One region of the Brevibacillus gelatini genome, then DNA from elsewhere that is predicted to be linked to it. Evidence: riboswitches for the same ligand, from Rfam matches in the RefSeq annotation. Region 1 holds a riboswitch; each other region holds the start of a gene.
The links. A riboswitch is a leader RNA that binds a small molecule or an ion and turns the genes downstream of it on or off. The one in region 1 is predicted to bind S-adenosylmethionine.
Positions count from the first base shown of each region.

Region 2: it holds a riboswitch for S-adenosylmethionine, as region 1 does, so the genes downstream of both, metK (methionine adenosyltransferase) here and AAFJ72_RS15685 (pyridoxal phosphate-dependent aminotransferase) in region 1, are expected to answer to the same signal.
Region 3: it holds a riboswitch for S-adenosylmethionine, as region 1 does, so the genes downstream of both, AAFJ72_RS02345 (methionine ABC transporter ATP-binding protein) here and AAFJ72_RS15685 (pyridoxal phosphate-dependent aminotransferase) in region 1, are expected to answer to the same signal.
Region 4: it holds a riboswitch for S-adenosylmethionine, as region 1 does, so the genes downstream of both, AAFJ72_RS14270 (aminotransferase class I/II-fold pyridoxal phosphate-dependent enzyme) here and AAFJ72_RS15685 (pyridoxal phosphate-dependent aminotransferase) in region 1, are expected to answer to the same signal.

Region 1 covers NZ_CP154342.1:3,219,264-3,224,383, reverse strand. The annotation lists gene moaC (cyclic pyranopterin monophosphate synthase MoaC) at 1-373, shown strand, start outside; gene AAFJ72_RS15690 (MFS transporter) at 377-1,672, shown strand; SAM riboswitch class I at 1,769-1,883, shown strand; gene AAFJ72_RS15685 (pyridoxal phosphate-dependent aminotransferase) at 1,972-3,153, shown strand; gene AAFJ72_RS15680 (hypothetical protein) at 3,313-3,783, shown strand; gene AAFJ72_RS15675 (PLP-dependent aminotransferase family protein) at 3,956-5,120, shown strand, end outside.
Region 2 covers NZ_CP154342.1:4,075,821-4,080,940, forward strand. The annotation lists gene AAFJ72_RS19675 (sensor histidine kinase) at 1-404, opposite strand, end outside; gene AAFJ72_RS19680 (polysaccharide deacetylase family protein) at 401-1,417, opposite strand; gene metK (methionine adenosyltransferase) at 1,561-2,772, opposite strand; SAM riboswitch class I at 2,905-3,005, opposite strand; gene AAFJ72_RS19690 (S8 family peptidase) at 3,193-5,120, opposite strand, start outside.
Region 3 covers NZ_CP154342.1:424,601-429,720, reverse strand. The annotation lists gene AAFJ72_RS02355 (MetQ/NlpA family ABC transporter substrate-binding protein) at 1-431, opposite strand, end outside; gene AAFJ72_RS02350 (methionine ABC transporter permease) at 490-1,155, opposite strand; gene AAFJ72_RS02345 (methionine ABC transporter ATP-binding protein) at 1,156-2,169, opposite strand; SAM riboswitch class I at 2,279-2,398, opposite strand; gene AAFJ72_RS02340 (LCP family protein) at 2,559-3,563, opposite strand; gene AAFJ72_RS02335 (BrxA/BrxB family bacilliredoxin) at 3,729-4,157, opposite strand; gene rnjA (ribonuclease J1) at 4,247-5,120, opposite strand, start outside.
Region 4 covers NZ_CP154342.1:2,968,441-2,973,560, forward strand. The annotation lists gene AAFJ72_RS14260 (YhcN/YlaJ family sporulation lipoprotein) at 1-190, shown strand, start outside; gene AAFJ72_RS14265 (trans-sulfuration enzyme family protein) at 219-1,406, opposite strand; gene AAFJ72_RS14270 (aminotransferase class I/II-fold pyridoxal phosphate-dependent enzyme) at 1,403-2,566, opposite strand; SAM riboswitch class I at 2,661-2,786, opposite strand; gene AAFJ72_RS14275 (pyridoxamine 5'-phosphate oxidase family protein) at 2,876-3,331, opposite strand; gene AAFJ72_RS14280 (DUF5665 domain-containing protein) at 3,506-3,814, shown strand; gene AAFJ72_RS14285 (hypothetical protein) at 3,821-5,120, opposite strand, start outside.

The DNA.
Region 1 (5,120 bases):
GAAGCCGGAAACGCTCGCCCGCATCCGCGAAGGACGGGTAGAAAAAGGGGATGTGCTGGCAGTCGCACAGGTAGCGGGTGTCATGGCAGCGAAAAAGACGTGGGAGATCATCCCGATGTGCCATCCGCTGCCTTTGACCGGGATTGACATTCGCTTCACTTTTGAAAACGAGACGACGCTTTCTCTGGAAGCATCTGTGCGGACGACCGGAAGAACGGGCGTAGAGATGGAAGCGTTGACGGCTGTAAGCGCCGCTGCTCTCACCGTGTACGATATGTGCAAGGCGATGGACAAAGCAATGATAATCGGCCCGACTTGCCTGGTGAGCAAAACGGGCGGGAAAAGCGGCGATTTTCGCCGGGGAGAGAACTAGACCATGAAACAGAAATGGCAATCCTATCCGAGCAGCATTCGTCTTCTGGCGATTGCTGCGATCATTTTTTCTACAGGAATGGCTTGTATTTGGCCGCTTGTCACCATCTATATCCATGATTATTTGGGGAAGCCGCTGACCGTAGCGGGCTTTTTGCTGTTATTGAACCAGGGGGCTTTTCTGATCGGCAGCATCGCAGGCGGCATGCTGTTCGACCGCTGGGGGAAAATGCGCACGATCCTTTTTTCCTCTGTCGGCATTATTCTGATCTCTGTCGGGCTTGGCGTCACGCATGACTTCACCATGTATACGGTCTTGCTGTTGCTGAACGGACTGTTTTACGGCATGCTGTCTCCGGTCTTGAATGCGCTCGCTGTTGTGCTGTGGCCGGAAGGCGGGCGAACCGGAATCAATACGATCTACGTCGCGCTCAACGCCGGGGTGGCGGCGGGCTCTGCCCTTGGCGGTTTGCTGGCGAGCATCTCGTTTGCCTGGACGTTCTTCGGCAACGCCATCCTGCAAGTCATTGTGCTCATCATGTTCGTACTCACCCTGCCCCGTCAGCTCAAGGCAGCGGCGGACGGGTCCAGTCAGGGTGAGCAAGCCAATACGGCGGGCACTCCTGCGGCTGCCGGGCAAAGCGCTGCCCATCTGAATCCGGGTGATGCGCTTGCGCCGCTGCAGCAGCTGCCGCCGAAAAAAGTGGCGTGGGGCGCACTGCTGCTCTTGTGCAGCGGGCTTTTCATCTGTTGGATTGTCTACGTCCAATGGACAACGGTGTTGTCGACCTACATGCAGTCGCTGGGGATTTCCTTGCGTCAGTACAGCTTGCTGTGGACGATCAACGGCGGCCTGATCTTGTTCGGACAGCCGCTGATTGCCTGGGTCATTCGCCGCTTCGCCCGCACACTGCGCGCGCAAATGCTGCTCGGCTCCTACGTGTTCGTGCTGTCGATGCTGATTTTGTCGCAGACGACCTCCTACGCTGGCTTTGTCGCCGGCATGTTCATCATGACGCTCGGAGAAATGCTCGTCTGGCCGGCCGTGCCTGCCGTAGCGGCAGAGTTTACGCCACCAGGGCGCGAAGGCTTCATTCAGGGCCTGATCTCGGGCACAGGATCGGCGGGACGCATGCTCGGACCGCTGCTCGGGGCGATCATTTTCCAGCACTTCCAGGCGCAGGGGCTGTTGTACATCATGGCGGGGCTTGCCTTGCTGTCTGTCGCGCTTTTTGCCCTGCACAGCTCTTTTCAAGGCCGTACGGGAAAAGTGCCGCAGACGACCGCAGAAAAGATGTAAGCAGGAAAAAGCGGCTCGCCGCGCGAAGCATCTTGACACGTTCGGAACGCGCAATGTAGTATGAAGGAGATTAAAAACAGTATATTCCGTGTGCTTTACTTATGAAGAGAGGCGGAGGGACTGGCCCTATGAAGCCCGGCAGCGGATCTGCGCGCTCGTGCGATGCAGATGCTGTGCCAAATCCAGCAGGAGAATTCCTGACAGATAAGGACGTGACCAAGTTGATCTCCCCCTTTTTCTGTACGGAAAGAGGGGGTTTTTGTTGTACATTGGCCTAAAAAGAAAGGAACTGAAGAAAGATGCGCATCCAACCTTCCGATATGATTGATCGGCTCCCCACCCAGTTTTTTGCGACATTGGTGGCAAAAGTAAACAAAGTCATCGCGAGTGGGCATGACGTCATTAATCTGGGCCAAGGCAACCCTGACCTGCCTACGCCGCCGCACATTGTAGAAGAGCTGAAGGCGCAGGCAGAAAATCCGCTGCATCACAAGTACCCGCCATTTTCCGGCCGTCTGGAGCTGAAGCAGGCAGTCGCACACTGGTACAAGCAACAATTTGATGTGGACCTCGACCCGGAGGAAGAGGTAGCCATCCTGTTTGGAAGCAAAACCGGCCTCGTGGAAATATGCCAGGTGCTGATGAACGCAGGCGATGTGGCACTCGTACCGGACCCAGGCTATCCGGATTACTGGTCCGGCGTAGCGGTCGTAAACGGGCGGATGTCGATGATGCCGCTCACGGCAGAAAATCAGTTTTTGCCCGACTACAGCAAAATCCCGCAAGCCGATCTGGACCGTGCCAAGCTGATGTTTTTGAACTATCCGAATAACCCGACAGCAGTGAACGCTCCGTTTGAATTTTACGAAGAAACGATCCGGTTTGCCCGCAAGCACGCGATCGTCGTCTGCCACGATTTCGCGTACGGCGCGATCAGCTACGACGGCAAAAAGCCTGTCAGCTTCATGCAAGTGCCGGGGGCAAAAGAGGTGGGCGTGGAGTTTTACACGTTGTCCAAAACGTACAATATGGCCGGCTGGCGCGTAGGCGCGATGGTCGGCAACCGCGAGCTGGTAAGGCTCATCAATCTGATTCAGGATCACTACTTCGTCAGCCTGTTTGGCGCTGTTCAGATGGCGGCAGCCAAAGCGATGACCGACTCGCAGCAGTGCGTCCATGATCTGGTCGCTGTCTACGAAAGCCGCCGCAACGCGCTGTTTTCCAACCTGCACCGCATCGGCTGGCAGGCTACGCCATCGCAAGGCTCGTTTTTCGCCTGGCTGCCCGTCCCGGCAGGCTTTACTTCGGTCGAGTTCTCTGATTTGCTGCTGGAAAAAGCGCACGTGGTCGTCGCACCAGGTGTAGGCTTCGGCCCGAGCGGAGAAGGCTACGTGCGCGCCGCCCTGTTGTCGGACGAACAGCGCCTGGCAGAAGCAGTACGGCGGATCGAGCAACTGGGGCTTTTTGCAAAAACAAAATAGGAATGCAGCAGGGGACCACACTTCCTGAGGTTGGGGAGTGTGGTTTTTCTGACGCTGAGACATACAGGAATAAAAATCATTCTCAACGTTGACAGATAATGATTTTCATTATACGATGTTGTTAATGATAATTAATCTCAGCAGAAGCGGGAGGGTATTATGCGCTATCAGATTAACGGTTACACGGACATGTACACGGTGATCGCCAACGAGCGGAAAATCGGTGGAGCCATTGAAGCAGCTCAGGTTCGCCTGCGCACAGGTGAGGTTTTCACCAATGCGGTTCTCACTCGTCTGGAAATGTCCGGTGCGCATTTTTGCTCGATCGGCTTCGTGACAGAGGAAGGCAAGCGGCTGATTGTGCATGTGGACGACATCAGCATGATCGCGGACGCGCGCCACGTCAATGTATGTGAGCTTGCCAATGAATGCATGCGAAAAGAAAAGTGCGCCGAGCGCCTGAAGCGTTTGAAGCGCCTCTGTGAGCTGAACGAAGGAAGCTGTACGCCTACCTTCCAGGAAGAGGCGTTGCTTTTGGCAGAAGACATTGGCCTCGAGGAAGCGCGCTCCCATGTGGATTTGTCCTTCCTGCCGCATGCAGAAAAATCGCGGGTTGTCCGCATCGCGTAGAGTATTTCCAACCACGCTACATATTTCGCCCCTTTCCCTTTTTCGGTGGAGAGGGGCTTTTTGCGTACGCTCGACATAGTCAAAACCTATTTGCGCCATAGCTAGCGGGGATTGGACTTTGCCTGAGGTCAGTGATAAAACAAGAATAAGCAAAATCAAGGGGGAACGGGACATGGAGTATTCTTTTTCAAAATCAGTAGACGCATTATCCTCCTCGGCTGTCCGGGAAATCTTGAAGCTGACCCAAGGCAATCAAGTGCTCTCGCTCGCAGGCGGGCTGCCGGCTGAGGATTCTTTTCCGATTGCAGCGATGCGCGAAGCGTTCAATCGGGCATTTGATCTGGGTGCCAAATGTTTGCAATACGGTTTGACTGACGGATACATTCCGCTTCGCGAGTGGGTTGCCTCACGGATGAAGCAAAAACATATGAACGTTGGCGTGGACAATATGCTGTTGACCACGGGCTCCCAGCAGGCCGTCGACTTGCTGTGTCGGGTCTATCTGGACGAAGGCGACGTCGTGCTGGTAGAAAATCCGACGTATCTGGCTGCGGTCCAATTGTTCCAGTTCCGCGGAATTCGCATCATTCCGGTACAAGGAGATGCAGATGGGATGGATCTGGACGATCTCGCGAAAAAAATCGCCCAGTATCGCCCGAAAATGGTTTATGTGATTCCGACTTTTGCGAATCCGACAGGAAAAGTATGGAGTCTGGAACGCCGCCAAGGCTTGCTCGCCCAGTGCAAAGCGAACAATATCCTCATTCTGGAAGACGATCCGTACGGCGAAATCCAGTTTGACGGAGAAGCTCCGTACCGTTCCATTTTCTCACTTGATGAGCATCCGACAGATTCCTGTGTCGTGTACACGAGCACGTTTTCGAAAATCGTCGCTCCCGGTGTGCGTACCGGCTGGGCTATCGGTGACAAGCGCGTCGTCCAGATGATGGTCAAGGCGAAGCAAGCCGTCGACCTGCAATCCAGCACGATTGACCAGATTGCGCTCCATGAACTGCTCTCCCGCTTCGATCTGGATAGCCACATTGATAAAATTCGCGCTTCCTACAAACAGCGGATGGAGTGGATGAACGAGCTTCTGCTCGCCCAAAACTGGGACGGCGTTCAGTGGGAGAAGCCAAGAGGAGGCATGTTCTTCTGGGTGAATTTGCCCGAGCATGTGGATTCGGAAAAACTGCTGGCCCGCTCTGTGCAAGAAGGCGTGGCATTCGTTCCGGGCAAGCCGTTTTACGCAGCGGAGCCGCAGGCAAATACGATACGCTTGAACTACACGTTGCTCAACCGTGAAGACACCGAGCTGGCGATTGCCAGACTTGGCA
Region 2 (5,120 bases), 860 kb from region 1:
TCAGCGCGAACGATGGTTTCCTCCAGCGTCCGCAGTTGCCGCTCCAGATCGTTTCGCCGGCGCTTCAGGTTGTTTTCCCGCTCGCGGTAGATGGATAGCTCCACCTGAATCCGGCTCGCTTCCTCGTAGGCGATGCGAATGTCGTCTTCCGTATACATGTGGAAGTTGCGGCTTACCTGAACGAGCTTGTTGCGCGACTTGCGATAGGCCAGCTCCAGCGCATCGACTTTTTGGATGACCTTCGAGATTTCCTGCCGAAGCTCGTGCAACTCGAATTTTAACGAGTTGCCTTGCTGCCTGGCGTTTTCGGCTATATCAAAAATTTGCGTTTTACTCGTTTCCACGGTTTCAATGGTTCTCTTAATCACCCCATCCAGCACGCTGATGTCGATCACTTTGTTCATGATTGTTCTCCTTCGAACTCTTTTTTCGCCTTCGTGAACAACTGATGGAGTATGACCTCATCTACATCTCGCAGTCCCACATCGTTTCGCGGGATGGCGAACGGATCTACCCCTTTTTTCACAAAACCGGGTGTAGAGGTAAAGACATATCCGTAGCCCGCCTGCCGCGCTGTCTCCAGTACGATGGGATTCGTATAGCCAAAAGGCAATGAAATCGCTTTTATCTCCCGGCCCATCCATTTGTTCAAGCCTACACGAGACATACTGAAATCAACGTAAAGTCGATCCCTGTATTCCTCCTCATTTTCCAATCGTTTCAAATCTTGCAAGTAGACGGGCGCCGTCTCCGGTCCCATCTCTCCCCATTCATTCCGTGCTTCCTCTTCGTGCAGGCTGTACGTATGCGAACCAATATCAGCCAGCCCGGAGTGAAGCATTTCCATGACTTGCTGACGCGTCAGCGGCGTCGTCATGTTCTCCCGTTTTCGATCGGCTACATCTCGCAAGCGCCCTGCAATCACAAAGTTCACTGACGGGTAGCCGTATGTACGCAAGATGGGAAAAGCCTCCGTGTAATAACTCTCATAGCCGTCGTCAAACGTAATCAGGACAGCATTCTCTGTCGGCAAGCTCCCTGTATCCACAAACCGCAAAAACTCATCCAACGAGATCGGATGCAAGTCGTTTTCGTGCAAAAACGACATATGTTTTGCAAATTGCTCCGACGAAATCACGTACCGCTGACCCGATTCATCCGTGACATGGTGATACGTCAGAACGACTACCTGATTGTTATACCACTTTTTCGGCTCTACCGTTGCTTTTTCATTCTGCGTGACGTTTGGCTCAGCAATTTCCGCCGCGCTTATGCTTATAGACGTATCTACTTGGGGAAAAGGTTGCGCTTTTTGCGCATTATTTTTAAATTGGTAAAAATGACCAATCCCTGCTGTAGACACAATGAGCAGCAAACAAATAACAAACACGGTCAGGAAGAGCCTTCTGTTCGGCAAAGAAACCCCTCCTTATTTTCCTCTCTAGGAGATTCGACACAGTCCTACATTTTCCCTTCGATCAAGACCCACTAAAAAATGGGAAATTTTCCCATAACAAAAAGAGCCCAGTAGCATTACCAGGCTCTTGCTTGTTGTCGTTCTTATTTTGCCAGTTGAGCAGCTTCTTGCTTCAAAATTTCTGCTTTGTCTGTTTGCTCCCAAGGAACATTCAGGTCATTGCGTCCAAAGTGGCCATAAGCCGCTGTTTGTTTGTAGATAGGACGACGCAGGTCGAGCTGCTTGATGATGCCAGCCGGACGCAGGTCGAAGTGTTTGCGGATCAGTTTCACCAGGTCTTCTTCGGAAACGGTTCCTGTACCGAACGTATCGACAGAGATGGATACAGGCTGTGCTACACCAATGGCGTAAGCCACTTGCACTTCGCATTTGTCAGCCAGGCCGGCAGCCACGATGTTTTTCGCTACGTAACGAGCAGCGTAAGCACCGGAACGGTCTACTTTCGTCGGATCCTTACCGGAGAACGCGCCGCCGCCGTGACGAGCGTAGCCACCGTAAGTATCTACGATGATTTTGCGGCCAGTCAAGCCAGCATCCCCTTGAGGTCCGCCGATGACGAAACGGCCAGTCGGGTTGATGAAGTATTTGGTATCAGCGTCCAGCAGTTCAGCTGGAACAACTGGTTTGATGACATGTTCCATCAGGTCTTGCTTGATTTGCTCCAATGTCGCTTCTGGAGCGTGTTGAGTAGAAATAACGATTGTGTCGATGCGAACTGGTTTGTCTCCATCGTACTCAACCGTTACTTGCGTTTTGCCGTCAGGACGCAGGTAAGCGAGGGTGCCGTTTTTGCGAACTTCAGTCAGACGGCGCGCCAGCTTGTGGGACATGCTGATCGGCAGTGGCATCAGCTCAGGAGTTTCGTTGCAAGCAAAGCCGAACATCAGTCCTTGGTCGCCTGCACCGATTGCTTCGATCTCAGCGTCAGTCATTTTGCCTTCGCGCGCTTCCAGTGCCTGGTCTACGCCAAGAGCGATGTCAGCGGATTGCTCGCCGATCGCAGTGATAACGCCGCAAGTGTCAGCGTCAAAGCCGAACTTTGCACGATCATAACCGATTTCACGAATAGTGTCGCGAACCAGCTTTTGGATGTCTACGTACGTGTTGGTGGTGATTTCACCTGCTACGAGAACCAGACCGGTAGTTACGGAAGTTTCGCAAGCTACACGAGCGTTTGGATCCTTGGCCAAAATCGCATCCAGAATGGAGTCGGAAATTTGGTCACAAATTTTATCCGGATGTCCTTCGGTAACAGACTCCGATGTGAACAGACGACGACCCTTTTGCAAAGCCATGAGAAAATACCTCCTTTGACCTCATACAAATAGTTTGGTAGCCGAGTCAGGATTTTATCGACGTAAACGCAAATAAAAAACCTTTTCCATCTTTTGGAGGAAAAGGTTTGAGCGCTTTTAGCTTCCTTCATCCTCTTATCGGCCAGAACAGATTTCCGTCCTGCTGGTTAGCACCGCTCCAGACGGTTGCCGGGCTTCATAGGGCCAGTCCCTCCGCCTGCTCTGGATAAGAGTATCCATTACGGATTATAGAATAATTGTTTTTTGAGGTGGTGTCAATAGACTTTTACAGAGGACTTTTTTGGCCGAAACCGCCCTGGGAAAAACGCTGCTGAATTGCCTGCGGGAAGCATCTGAGGTGATCTGCTGTGCGCTTTTCCGTGTGCGATCCGGCGAGGCTGTACGTTTTCGCTTGTACGCTTACACTTGATACGACTTGGCGAGCAATACAACAACCTCGGCCCGCGTAGCGCTTCCCTGGGGCTTGAAGTTCGAGCCGTACCCATTCAGCCAGTTTCTCGCCGTCATGGCCCCGATTGCCGGAGCTGCCCAGTGGTCGGCCGGAACATCGCGATAGCTCGATGTGCTGCGGCTGTTCAGCGCCAAGCCCTTCGCCCTGGCGATCATCACAGCCATTTCCGCCCGCGAAACAGCCAGGTCAGGCTTGATTTGACTGTCAGGATACCCCTTCAAGATCCCGAGCTGATAAGCCACTCCAAGGGTGTTGTACGCCCAATGCTTTTTTGGCAGATCAGAAAATGCTTCCTTTCCCGAATAGGTGGTAGCTACTTTGGAGCCAGTAGCGCGCATCGTCTGCAGCAGCATGGTGGCAAACTGGGCGCGGGTGACTGCCTGGTTGGGCTTGAACGTCGCATCGTCAAAGCCTTTGACAATGCCTTTGGAGCTCAGCCTGGCAATCTCTGTACGCGCCCAGTGGTCGGAAATATCCCGATACCCCGAGACGAGCGGCTGCTGCGTGACCGTCAGTTTGTAAGCATCGTACTTGAACGGAATGCCGCTGTTCAGGCGCACGTAATACTTGCCTTTTGGCAACCGCAGGCTGAAAATCTCCTTGCCCCGGTCGGACAGCTCTGCCACTTCATTTGTCGATGCGAGCGCGTAGTTCATGTTTTTCTCGCTGTAAAGGGCGATGCGAAACCCGCTGGATACGGGAATGAACGGAGCGCGAATTGTGACGTACGAATCTGTATGGAGCGTAAATTGAAACCAGTCTGAATCCGATGCCGTCGGGATGGTTCCGGTCATGACCCCTCCGGCGGCGAGCGGCGAGGCCCTGCTGTACGTGTCATTCGGTTCGTTCAGGTCTTTTTTCAGCGGAGTGAAACCGAGATCCAGGCGGTATTCACCGTTTACCGCATTTTGCTGATACTCGCTGACCCGAATGTAGTATTTTCCCGGAGAGACTTCCTTGCTCGCACGCTCAGCCGGGTGATCGCGGTCGTCGTTGTCGTAGATCGGGTCCCAAACCGTATTATTTCCGTTCTGCTTCCCTATGGCAAGCACCAGGTCCACCCGCTTGTTGTCGGGCGTCACTGTCACATCCAGATGCCCGTACTCGCGGACGTAGTAGGAGAACCAGTCCTGGTCGCCCTCCTGGTGGAAGTTGCCCGTGACGCTGATCTGGTTGCCGACAAGCGGTCTTGCCGTCGCCATCGTATCGTTTGGCTCATTGCGGTCCGGGTTGATCGTGAACTTGCTCGTCAGCACGTATGTAAACGCATTGACGCCGCCGTTTCGCATCAGCTTGATGTTCATCCTGCCCGCTTTTGCCGGGACGGTAACGGTATCCCCGTTTCCAAAATAATGCGTAATCGGCGTCCGGTTTTCGGAGTAAAAGGTAGCCGCCATGGCGGAGGATACCCCGGAGTTAATCTTCGCCGTAAAGCTGACTTTGCCGTCATACGGTACGTCCATCTTAAACCAGTCGACCGTGTCGTTCGGCCCCAGGTTGCCGCGGATTTGCTGTTCAATCGGGAATGCCTTGGCCCGCTGCAATGTGTTGTTCGGCTCCAAAAAGTCACTGGAGAGTGCGCTGCGCACTGCCTTGTTCACGTCCAGCAGTCCGTAGCCTGTCTGCCGATCCCAGCCGCTCTCGCCAAGATCGGTAGCCGTCTGGTAAAGCAATTGCCTGACATCGAGCGGCGTCAGCTTGGGATAACGCGCCAGGATCAGGGCCGCCGCTCCTGCCACTTGAGGCGCTGCGGCCGATGTACCGGAAAACGATCCGTACTTTCCGCCCAGCTTCGTCGTATATACGTTAAGCCCCGGCGCCACAAGATTCAGCTCGGGCCCCGTATTGGACTGAGAGATCACCTGGTTTTTCCCGT
Region 3 (5,120 bases), 1.7 Mb from region 1:
GCGATTGTAGCGCCATCCGCCAGTTCGTCAACGGATTTCACCTTTTTGCTGTAAGCGCCAAACGGCTCGATGTGTACAGCCACTACAGGTTGCAGATCCATGTTTTGTCCTTTATTGAAGTCTTCCAGGTAAGGTTTGTGTTGGAAAAAGTTTGCATCCAGTTGTTTTTCGTTGAGCTGTACGTTTGGTTGTACGTAATCGGTGAACTCTTGTACTTCCAGGTTTACGCCTTGTTCTTTCAGTTTTGGTGCAATGTGCTTCAGGATTGCTGCGTGTGGAACCGGAGAAGCGCCTACTTTCAGTGTTACTTCTTGTTGTCCGCCTTGAGCGCCGCCTTCAGCTGGAGCCGGAGCTGTTTCGGATTTGCTTCCGCACGCTGCCAGAGAAAATGCCAATACAGTAGAAAGTACAGATACAACCAGCTTTTTCATAAATGATTTCCCCCTACTTCTTTTGATTTTTGTCCTTGCAACTTCTATGGGAAAGACCTTACTTGCGGCTGAAGCGCAATACGAGGCGATCACCCAGCGACTGTAAGATCTGAACCAACACGAGCAAAATGACGACAGTGACAATCATGACATCCGTCTGGAAGCGTTGATAGCCGTAACGGATGGCCAAATCCCCCAGACCGCCGCCGCCGATCACCCCGGACATGGCGGTATAGGACACGAGGGCAACGGTTGTGATCGTAATTCCGGCAACCAGTCCCGGACGAGACTCTGGCAACAGGACGTTCCAGATGATTTGCCAATTGGACGCTCCCATTGACTGAGCCGCTTCAATGACCCCGCGATCTACCTCGCGCAGAGAGGTTTCCACCAGCCGCGCAAAGAATGGAGCAGCACCGATCACGAGCGGCGGAATCGATCCGAGTACGCCGAGCGAAGTTCCCACAATCAGCTTCGTAACCGGAATCAGCAAGATCATCAGGATGATGAACGGTACGGAACGCAGCACGTTGACGATGAATGAGGCAACCGTGTAAAATGCCTTGTTTTGCAGCAACTGTCCACGCGAAGTAAGGAATAGGATGATTCCCAGCGGCAAGCCGATCAAAATCGTAAACAGCGTGGAGAAGCCAAGCATCGTCAGTGTATCTAGTGTACCCTCCGCAATCTCCGACCAATCCACATTTTCCATTGTCCAGTCCATCTATATCACCTCTACTTCCAAGCCACGCTGACGCAACGTCTCGATGGTTTTTTCGTTTTGGCGAACATCGCCTTCCAGTTCGACGACCAGTTGGCCGTACGGCGTATCCTTCATGCGAGAAATCGTTCCCTGCAAAATACTGAACACAGTGCCTGTCTCCTGCATCGTCTGGAACAAAATCGGCTGGTACGTCTTTTCGCCCAGGAAAGTGACACGTGCAATCGTGCGGTTCCCCGCTGCTTTTTCGTGCGCAACTGCTTCGCGCAGCTCGGTGGAATCGGCCACTTGCTCGACAAATTCCTGTGTCGTCGGATGCTGCGGCTTGAGAAACACATCCAGCACCTTGCCCGACTCGACGATTTTTCCGCCATCGATCACGCCTACGCGGTCGCAAATCGAGCGGATCACGTGCATCTCGTGCGTAATCAGCACGATGGTCAATCCCAGCTTGCGGTTGATGTCCAAAAGCAGGGCCAGAATCGAGTTGGTCGTCTGCGGATCGAGCGCGGAAGTCGCTTCGTCGCACAGCAGCACTTTCGGATCGTTCGCCAACGCCCGCGCGATGCCGACGCGCTGCTTCTGACCGCCGGACAGTTGCGACGGGTATTTGTCCCGATGCGCTTCCAGCCCTACCAGCTTGAGCAAGTCGTCCACCTTTTTCTGAATCTCCGCCTTGGGACGCTTGGCCAGCTTGAGCGGAAACGCGACATTTTCGCCAACGGTCGCCGAGGACAGCAGGTTAAAATGCTGGAAAATCATCCCGATCTCCCGACGTTTTTCCTGCAGCTTGGCGTCGTCGAGCTTGGTCAAATCCACCCCGTCGACGATGACCTGTCCCGACGTGGGACGTTCCAGCAGGTTGATGCAGCGGATCAGGGTACTTTTCCCTGCGCCGGAATGGCCGATAATCCCGTAAATTTCTCCTTTCTCAATGGAAAGGTCAATTCCGAGCAATGCAGGAATCGTCTTGCCCTGCACCTGATAGCTTTTATGCAAATTTTGTAATTGAATCAACGCATCCACCTCCTGGCAAATCTGTATACATCCCTTGTGAAAAATAGAAAACCCCTTTTTTCACAAACGAAAAAGGGGCTGCAACGCATGTATACGTTCGCATCCACCCTTCTCATCTATCAAGATCCAACCAATCTTGTAGGAATTGGCACCGCGACGTCCATTTTCCAAAAAATGAACCGGTTGCCGGGCTTCATAGGGCCTGTCCCTCCGCCTCTCTTGATAAGAAAGATTTCTACGTATATGATGTTCGGTTTTTCAATTTTGATGATACAAACCGGATTATATCCCTTTTGAAAATATCCCGTCAATAGCAATCACAGGAAAAACTTTTTTGATCTACTTTTTGTAAAACATCTGCCCGAAACCACATCAAAAAAACAGCACACTCAATCTGGCGTGCTGTTTTCGTTGCTTTCTGTCGTGCCATTCGTTTGCGAAACCGACGCTTCTGTCGGCGGCTGCAATTTTTCCTGAATGAAGGACTGAACCTGATCGACATCGGGAATGAGTACCGCGCCTGCCCGATGGGATTCACGAAACATTCCCATTGGCGGCAGTTGGTAGTTGCCTGGCTCCACGGTGTTCAGTTTCAGCCCAAGCGCAGACAGTTTCAGCATATCCATGGAACTGATGTTTGTCTGGATATACGGCGTCACTTCTTTGAGGATCGACGGCAACTGCATCAGTGTCGCGCCGCTCTTCATCTGGCTAACTACAGCCGTCAGCAGCTTGCGCTGGCGCTCTGTACGCGTGTAGTCGGATGTTGCGTCATGACGGAAACGTACGTATTGCAGAGCCTTGTCTCCATCCAGTTGCTGCAGGCCCTTTTTCAAATTAATATCGTAGACGCCTTTATCTGTCGGGTCATGGTAATACATATTTTTTTCCACATCAATCTCGACGCCGCCAACGGAGTCGATCAATGCCTTGAAGCCTTCAAAATCTGTGATGACGTAGCGGTCCACAGGCAGTCCTGTAAACTGGCTGACGGTCTTCATCGCCAGCTCCGGTCCTCCGTCCACAATCGCGGAGTTGATGCGCGAGCTGCCGTGCCCCGGAATGTCCACGTACGTATCTCGCAAAATGGAAAATACATCGTAACGCTTGAAGACGGGGTCGATGCTGACCAGCATCATCGAGTCCGAACGGGGAAGCCCGTTGTTTTTCATTCCCCTGCGGTCCACCCCCATCAAGAGGATGTTCACCCGCTCTTCGCCGTCCCATTCGGGAATCTCGGCCGCTTTCGTCGAGGCCCCTCCATCAAGGGCAGGCGTAATGACATTGGGCTCTTGAATATCTTGAGCAAATTGATAAAAAGAGTATCCGTAGTAACCTGCTGTCGCGGCAACCACGACGAGCATCAGGAGCAACACCCGTTTCCACATTCGCATAAAAAATGACTCCACCTTTTGTTCTCGGTATCACATGGGCACATCCCACCACTTGTTTAGTATACTCGAATCTTTCCGTTATGGAGCAGCCTTTATTTGGTGGATCTTGCTGAAAATATAAAACAAGACGCCCGTTCCCGAGCGTCTCGTCATGGTCGTTTTTGCTTATTTGTACGTGTCGTAAGCGGTAGTCAACAGGTTTGCGATCGTTTGCAGATCATTGTTCTCGATCTGATGGCGCTCGATCATCGTCATGATTTTGCCGTCCTTCATGATCGCAAAAGACGGGGACGATGGCGCGTAGCCTTCGAAATACTCGCGTGCTTTTGCTGTTGCTTCCTTGTCTTGACCTGCAAATACGGTGTAGAGGTTGTCTGGCTTGGAAGGATGGTTCAAGGAATGAACCACTGCCGGCCGAGCCAATCCTGCCGCGCAGCCACAAACAGAGTTTACGACGACCAAAGTCAGACCTTTTGCATTTGGCAGCGTCTGCTCAACCTCTTCTGCTGTGCGCAGTTCTACAAATCCGTTGCGAGTCAGCTCGTCGCGCATCGGCTGAATGACCTGGCTCATATATGCTTCATAAGACATCATGGGGCAACCTCTCCTTTTGTATCACGTTTCCATATACGTATTATTATAACCCGATCAAGTGTCCGGGAGAACGAAGAAGTGCTCCCATCCTACACTTCCATCAAAATGGTGAGAATCATCGGATTGCGGCCGGTCTTTTCATAAATAAACGGCTTGATGACTTCGTTGATCTGGGACTTCAACTCCGACCATTCCTTGATCTTCTTGTCCAACGCTTCCTGGAGTCGCTGGCGAACAAGCAGCGTCGCTTCCTGGATGAGCGATTCCGAACCGCGCACATATACAAAGCCGCGGCTGACGATGTCTGGTCCGGTGAGAATCTTGAAGTTTTTCATGTCGAGACTGACGACGACGACCATCAGGCCATCCTCTGCCAGATGCTTGCGGTCGCGCAGGACGATGTTGCCTACGTCGCCGATGCCGCTGCCGTCGATCAGCACGATGCCGGCGTGAACCTTGCTGAGCCATGCCTTTTCGCGGTTGCAGTTCAGCACCTCGCCGTTGTCCATGATGAAAATGTTGCTCTCGTCAATGCCTACCTGCTGCGCCAGTTTCGCGTGCGTCTTCAGCATCCGGTACTCCCCGTGAATCGGGATAAAGTACTTGGGACGAATAAAGCTGAGCATGAGCTTCAACTCTTCGCTGCTGCCGTGACCGGACGCGTGAATGTCAAACACGTGACTGAGCACGACGTTCGCACCTGCGCGGTACAGCTTGTCGATCGTCCGGCTTACATTAATCGTGTTGCCCGGAATCGGGGAAGCCGAAATGATGACGGTGTCCTCTGGATAGATCGACACGTTGCGGTGCGATCCGGAAGCGATTCGGGTCAGTGCCGCCATCGGCTCGCCCTGGCTACCCGTGCAAATAATCAGCACCTGGTTGTCGGCGTAGTTGTCAATGTGCTTGATGTCAATCAGCATGCCCTCCGGCATCTGAATGTAACCCAGTTCTTGTCCAATC
Region 4 (5,120 bases), 250 kb from region 1:
CCACCCCGTCTCTGGCTTTGCGGAGGAGCTGGCCGATATTGTCGGCCGCATCATTCCACAGCTGCCGCGTGATGTAAGGCAGCGCGAGGAAACGCCGTCGCAGGAAAACGAACAGCGCATCAACAAAAACGGCCGATCTGCGCCGCAAGGAAACGACAAGATCAACGCAAACCGCACAGGCGCACCATAACGAAAAAGAGGCATTCGCCCCGGGAGAATCACACCCGGGAGAATGCCTCTTTTTGCGGCTGGACAGCGGACAGGGGCGGCAGCGCATCCAGCGCCTGCTTCAAGTCCGCAAGCAAGTCGTCCACGTCCTCCAACCCTGCGGACAGGCGAATCAAGCCATCCGTGATGCCGCGCGCTTCCCGCTCCGCTGCAGGCATTGCCGCATGTGACATCATCGCCGGATACGACAAGATCGTCTCCACAGCGCCCAGGCTCACTGCCACAATCGGCAGCTTCACCCGGTCAAACAGCGCCTTGGCCCGCTCGCGGCTCCCTACATCGAACGACAGAACCGCTCCGTGGCCGCTTGCTTGCCGTTGCTGGACGAGATGCCCCGGATGGTCAGCCAGGCCCGTGTAGTAAACGCGGCTCACGCCAGGGTGCGTGGACAGCCACTCTGCAAGAATCCCTGCTGATTTGGTGCTGACGTCCAGACGCGCCTTGAGCGTTTTCAGCCCGCGCATGACGAGCCAGCAATCCTGTACGCCGAGAATCGCGCCCATGCCGTTCTGGATCAGGTACAGCTGCTCCCCGAGCGCGGCGTCTCGCGTCACGGCCAGCCCCGCAACCACGTCGCTATGGCCGCCGATGAACTTGGTCGCGCTGTGAATGACGACGTCTGCTCCCAGCTCCAGCGGCCGTTGATAATACGGTGTCAAAAACGTATTGTCGACAATGACGAGCAGCCCGTGCTCTTTCGCAATCGCTGATACCGCCGCGATGTCGGTCACTTTCAGCGTCGGATTGGACGGCGTTTCCAGATACACCCCTTTGGTCGCCGGAGTAATCGCCGCTCGCACGGCTTCTGTCTGTGTCGCATCGACAAACGTAAAGGAAATGCCCATCCTCGACAGCACGCGGGTCAAAAAGCGGAAAGTGCCGCCGTACACGTCCTCCGCAACCACGATATGGTCACCAGCCGAAAACAGCATGAACACACTGGAGATGGCCGCCATACCGGATGAAAAGGCAAATCCGCGGGCACCGCCTTCGAGAGCGGCAATCGCTTCCTCCAGCGCGTGTCTGGTCGGATTGCCGGATCGGGCGTAGTCGTAAGTGCCTGGCTGGTCGAGGTCAAACTGGTGAAAAGTGGAAGCCTGGTAAATCGGAACCGACGACGCACCTGTGAACGGATCGATACAAGTAGAGCCATGAAGAACCTTCGTTGCAAAGTTCATCGAACAGCCCCCCCAACGGCGAGACTTGCGTCCAAAGCTTGAAACAAATCTTCGATCAAGTCTTCTGGATGCTCAATCCCGACCGACAGTCTCAGCAACCGGTCACAAACGCCGACATACTCCCGCACTTCCAGCGGAATGTCAGCGTGGGTCTGTGTCGCCGGATACGTACACAAAGACTCGACGCCGCCAAGGCTTTCCGCAAAAGAGACGATGCGCAGATTTTGCAAAAACAGACCCACCTGCTCTGCAGACCGTACCCGGAATGAAACCATACCGCTAAACCCGCTTGCCTGGCTCGCCTGGATGGCATGACCGGGATGTTCTTCCAGCCCAGGGTAGAATACCTCGGCGACAGCCGGATGCTCCTGCAGCTTTTTCGCAACAGCCAGCGCGTTAGACTGATGCCGTTCCATGCGCAGTGCCAAGGTCTTCATTCCGCGTACCAACAGCCAGCTATCTTGCGGGCCCAATACCGCGCCGATGGAATTGTGCAAAAACCGGATTTTTTCCGACAACTCCTCACCCTTTGTCACAATCAGCCCTGCCAGCACATCGTTGTGGCCGCCCAAATACTTCGTCGCGCTGTGCAACACAATATCTGCGCCAAGCTCCAGCGGGCGTTGACAGTAAGGCGTCATGAACGTGTTGTCCACGATTGTCAAAAGTCCATGCTGCTTTGCCAGCGCAGCGATTTGGCGAATATCGGTAATCTGCATGAGCGGATTCGTCGGCGTCTCGACGAAGATCGCTTTCGTCTCGGCTCGCAGCGCCTTTTGCACCGCTTCCAGATCACGCAAGTCTACGTAGGTAAAAGTCAGGCCGTAACGGGACAGCACCTGCTCAAACAAGCGATACGTCCCCCCGTACAAATCGAGCGATACAATGAGATGGTCTCCCTGAGAAAACAGACCCATGACCGTATGAACCGCCGCCATTCCCGATGCGCAGGCAAAGCCCGCATCCCCTGACTCTGCCTCCGCGATCGCTTCTTCCAAAACGGTGCGGGTTGGATTGGCCGTGCGTGTATAGTCATAGCCTGTGCTCTGCCCCAATGCCGGGTGGCGATATGCGGTGGCATAGTAGACAGGGAAGCTGACCGCTCCTGTTTTCTCATCTCGGCCTACGCCTGCCTGAATCAATTTTGTCTCTAGTCTCATCGTAACTCTCTCCCTCCAATGATCTGCGAGGGGCATGAAAAAAGCCCCCTTTCCTCTGAAAGAAGGCTTTGATTACGTCACCGTAAGCAAGACCTTCTCATCTTTCAGAGTTAATCAACTCTGCAGGAATTAGCACCATTATCTCCCCGCACGCATGAACGTGCAGGTGATTGGTTGCCGGGCATCATCGGGCCAGTCCCTCCGCCTCTCTGGATAAGAAGTTTTGCTATTCAATATTGATTGACCTAATACTAAAGGATAGCGCCGTTTTTTGTCAACAGGATTTTCCCCCGTTGCGCAAAAGTCCTGCTAGGCGTTTTTCAGCGCAGTCATGACCTGATTGTCCAGCTTCGCGGCCGCATTTTTGTCGTACGTCTTTTCGTATTGCGGCTCTACGGAAATGCGCGAGCCGTAAAACATGACGTCCCGTACGGAGTCAATCGCAATCTCGACCAGGGCCAGCTTCAGCGGAACGCCTTCCAGCCGCTCGGCTTTGAGCGTCGCGCGCCCGTTGATCGCAAAAGAGGAGCCTGCCCCAATCAAGTGCAGGACGACCTGCGGTTCTTTGGCAATATTGGCGAGAATGCGCGAGCGATTATCCACAGCAAAGCGGATGAGTCCGCTGTTCACCGCCAATGCCCAGGACAAGGAACTGAGCGATGGTGCCCCTGTCTCGTGATCGACCGTGCCGAGCGTCACAAATCGCTCTTTTTGCAGAAGCGCGAACAGGTCTTCCGACAAGGTTTGGGATACGGTTTCAGCCATTCGGATGCCTCCTCGTAAACGATAGTACGTCTATTGTACCCCCCTGATCTGACATTAGGCAAACGTTTCCTTTCCGCCTTGCTTCTGCCTGTTTTTTTCCCTAAACTGGTAGAAGCAACGCCGTAACGAATAAGGAGGTTGGAAAAAGTGGCCCCTACGCCTACAGAGCAGCTGATGCACAAAATCGACCAGGTTCTCCTTGAGTTGCAGGAAGTGCGGAAAGTAAACGAGCGCATGGATAAAATTGCCATGTTTCTGGAAGATATTCGGCTCGCAGACGTCATCCAAAACTACACAGCCCCGCGCAAGCTGCTTTGGATCAATTTCCTCGCAGGGCTTGCCCGGGGTCTTGGTTTGACGATTGGAACAGCGATCGTGCTGGCGCTGCTCGGCTCACTGTTGTCGCAGTTTCTCTCGATCCCGATCCTTGGCGATTACATCCGCGAACTGGTCGAGTACGTTCAAAGCTACAGTCAGCCGTAAACAAGACTACCTGTCGTTTCTTTTGTTGTCATCGTCGTCCTTGTCATCCTCGTCGTCATCATCCCATTTGCTATCGTGCTTTTTCCAGTAGCCGTATGCCTTCCCGTTTGGATGGTTGTGGTTCTCTTGTTTCTTGTCGTCATCCTTCTTTGGCTCGGCAGCTATTTTCGTGCTCAGGGCGATGTCTGCATGCTTTAACAGCTTGTCTTTTGCATACAGTTCCAGTTGCACGGTTTTGCCGACAAACGAGCTGTCTGTATATTTGATGTTTACCGTGTATTCACCCTTGGCGTTCGGCTTGATCTCCTTTTTCTTTCCGTCCGGCGTGATGATCACCAACTTGTTTTTTTCCTTCACATCCCAGCCCTTGATCGTGCCCTTGAGCTGAATGGACTTTTTCTTCGGATCGTGCACCGCTGTTCCGGCAATGACATAAGTTGTGTCAGGTTGTTTGTCCGGGGTGTTCACCACATCGACCTTGATCGTGTTGGAGTCGACTTTTTTCCCGTTTTCATATACTTCGATCAGCGCTTCGCCGCTCACAGCTTCCGCGTGCACATCCGTTACCGTCACGCTGAAGCTGTCGACGCCATCCCACAGTTTCTTCGGCGTCGTCTCTTTTTTCACACCGTTGTAGGAGACGACAACCTTGTCCACTCCGCGCTTGACGACACCCTTCACCTGCCATTCGCCCTTTTTGGCATCGTACTTGGAAAAGGCGTAAATCAGCCTGTTTTTCTCTTCGTCAGCCTGCGGGATAAGCTTTACTTTTTCACTGTCAGCCAAAAGAGTGCCCGCGTACGCCTGCACGGTTACGTATTGAACAGAATCGGTTGTTGGCGCAACAAAGCTGACCGTAAATGAATGCTCGCTTGTCGGAACGACCTCGATGATGTCACCGTTCGGCTTGGTGACGACCACCTTGGTTACTTCCGGCGTCACGATGCCTTTGATGTACACCTTGCCGTTTTCGGTTTGCGCACTCACGCTGACCAGTTCCTCATCAGCCTCTGTACGGCGAACCTCCAACCAGATGTCGCCGTAATAGTCGCGATATATCTGCTCCCACTTCGCCTTGTTCGTCTCCATGTATGTTTGCAGCTTCGTGTTCAGATGGATTGGCTCCACGATCAGGTACAAATGGTCTGCCTGGTTTTTCAGCAGCATGTTCAGCGTATCCGGGTCGTTTTTGGCAAGTTCCTTCAGGTTGTAGCGGGTAACTTGCTTGCCTTCTTCGCCCATCACGACCTTGGTCGCAGGCGAACTGCCTGAACTGGCATCTGCAAAAATCGGTGTCAGACAGCCG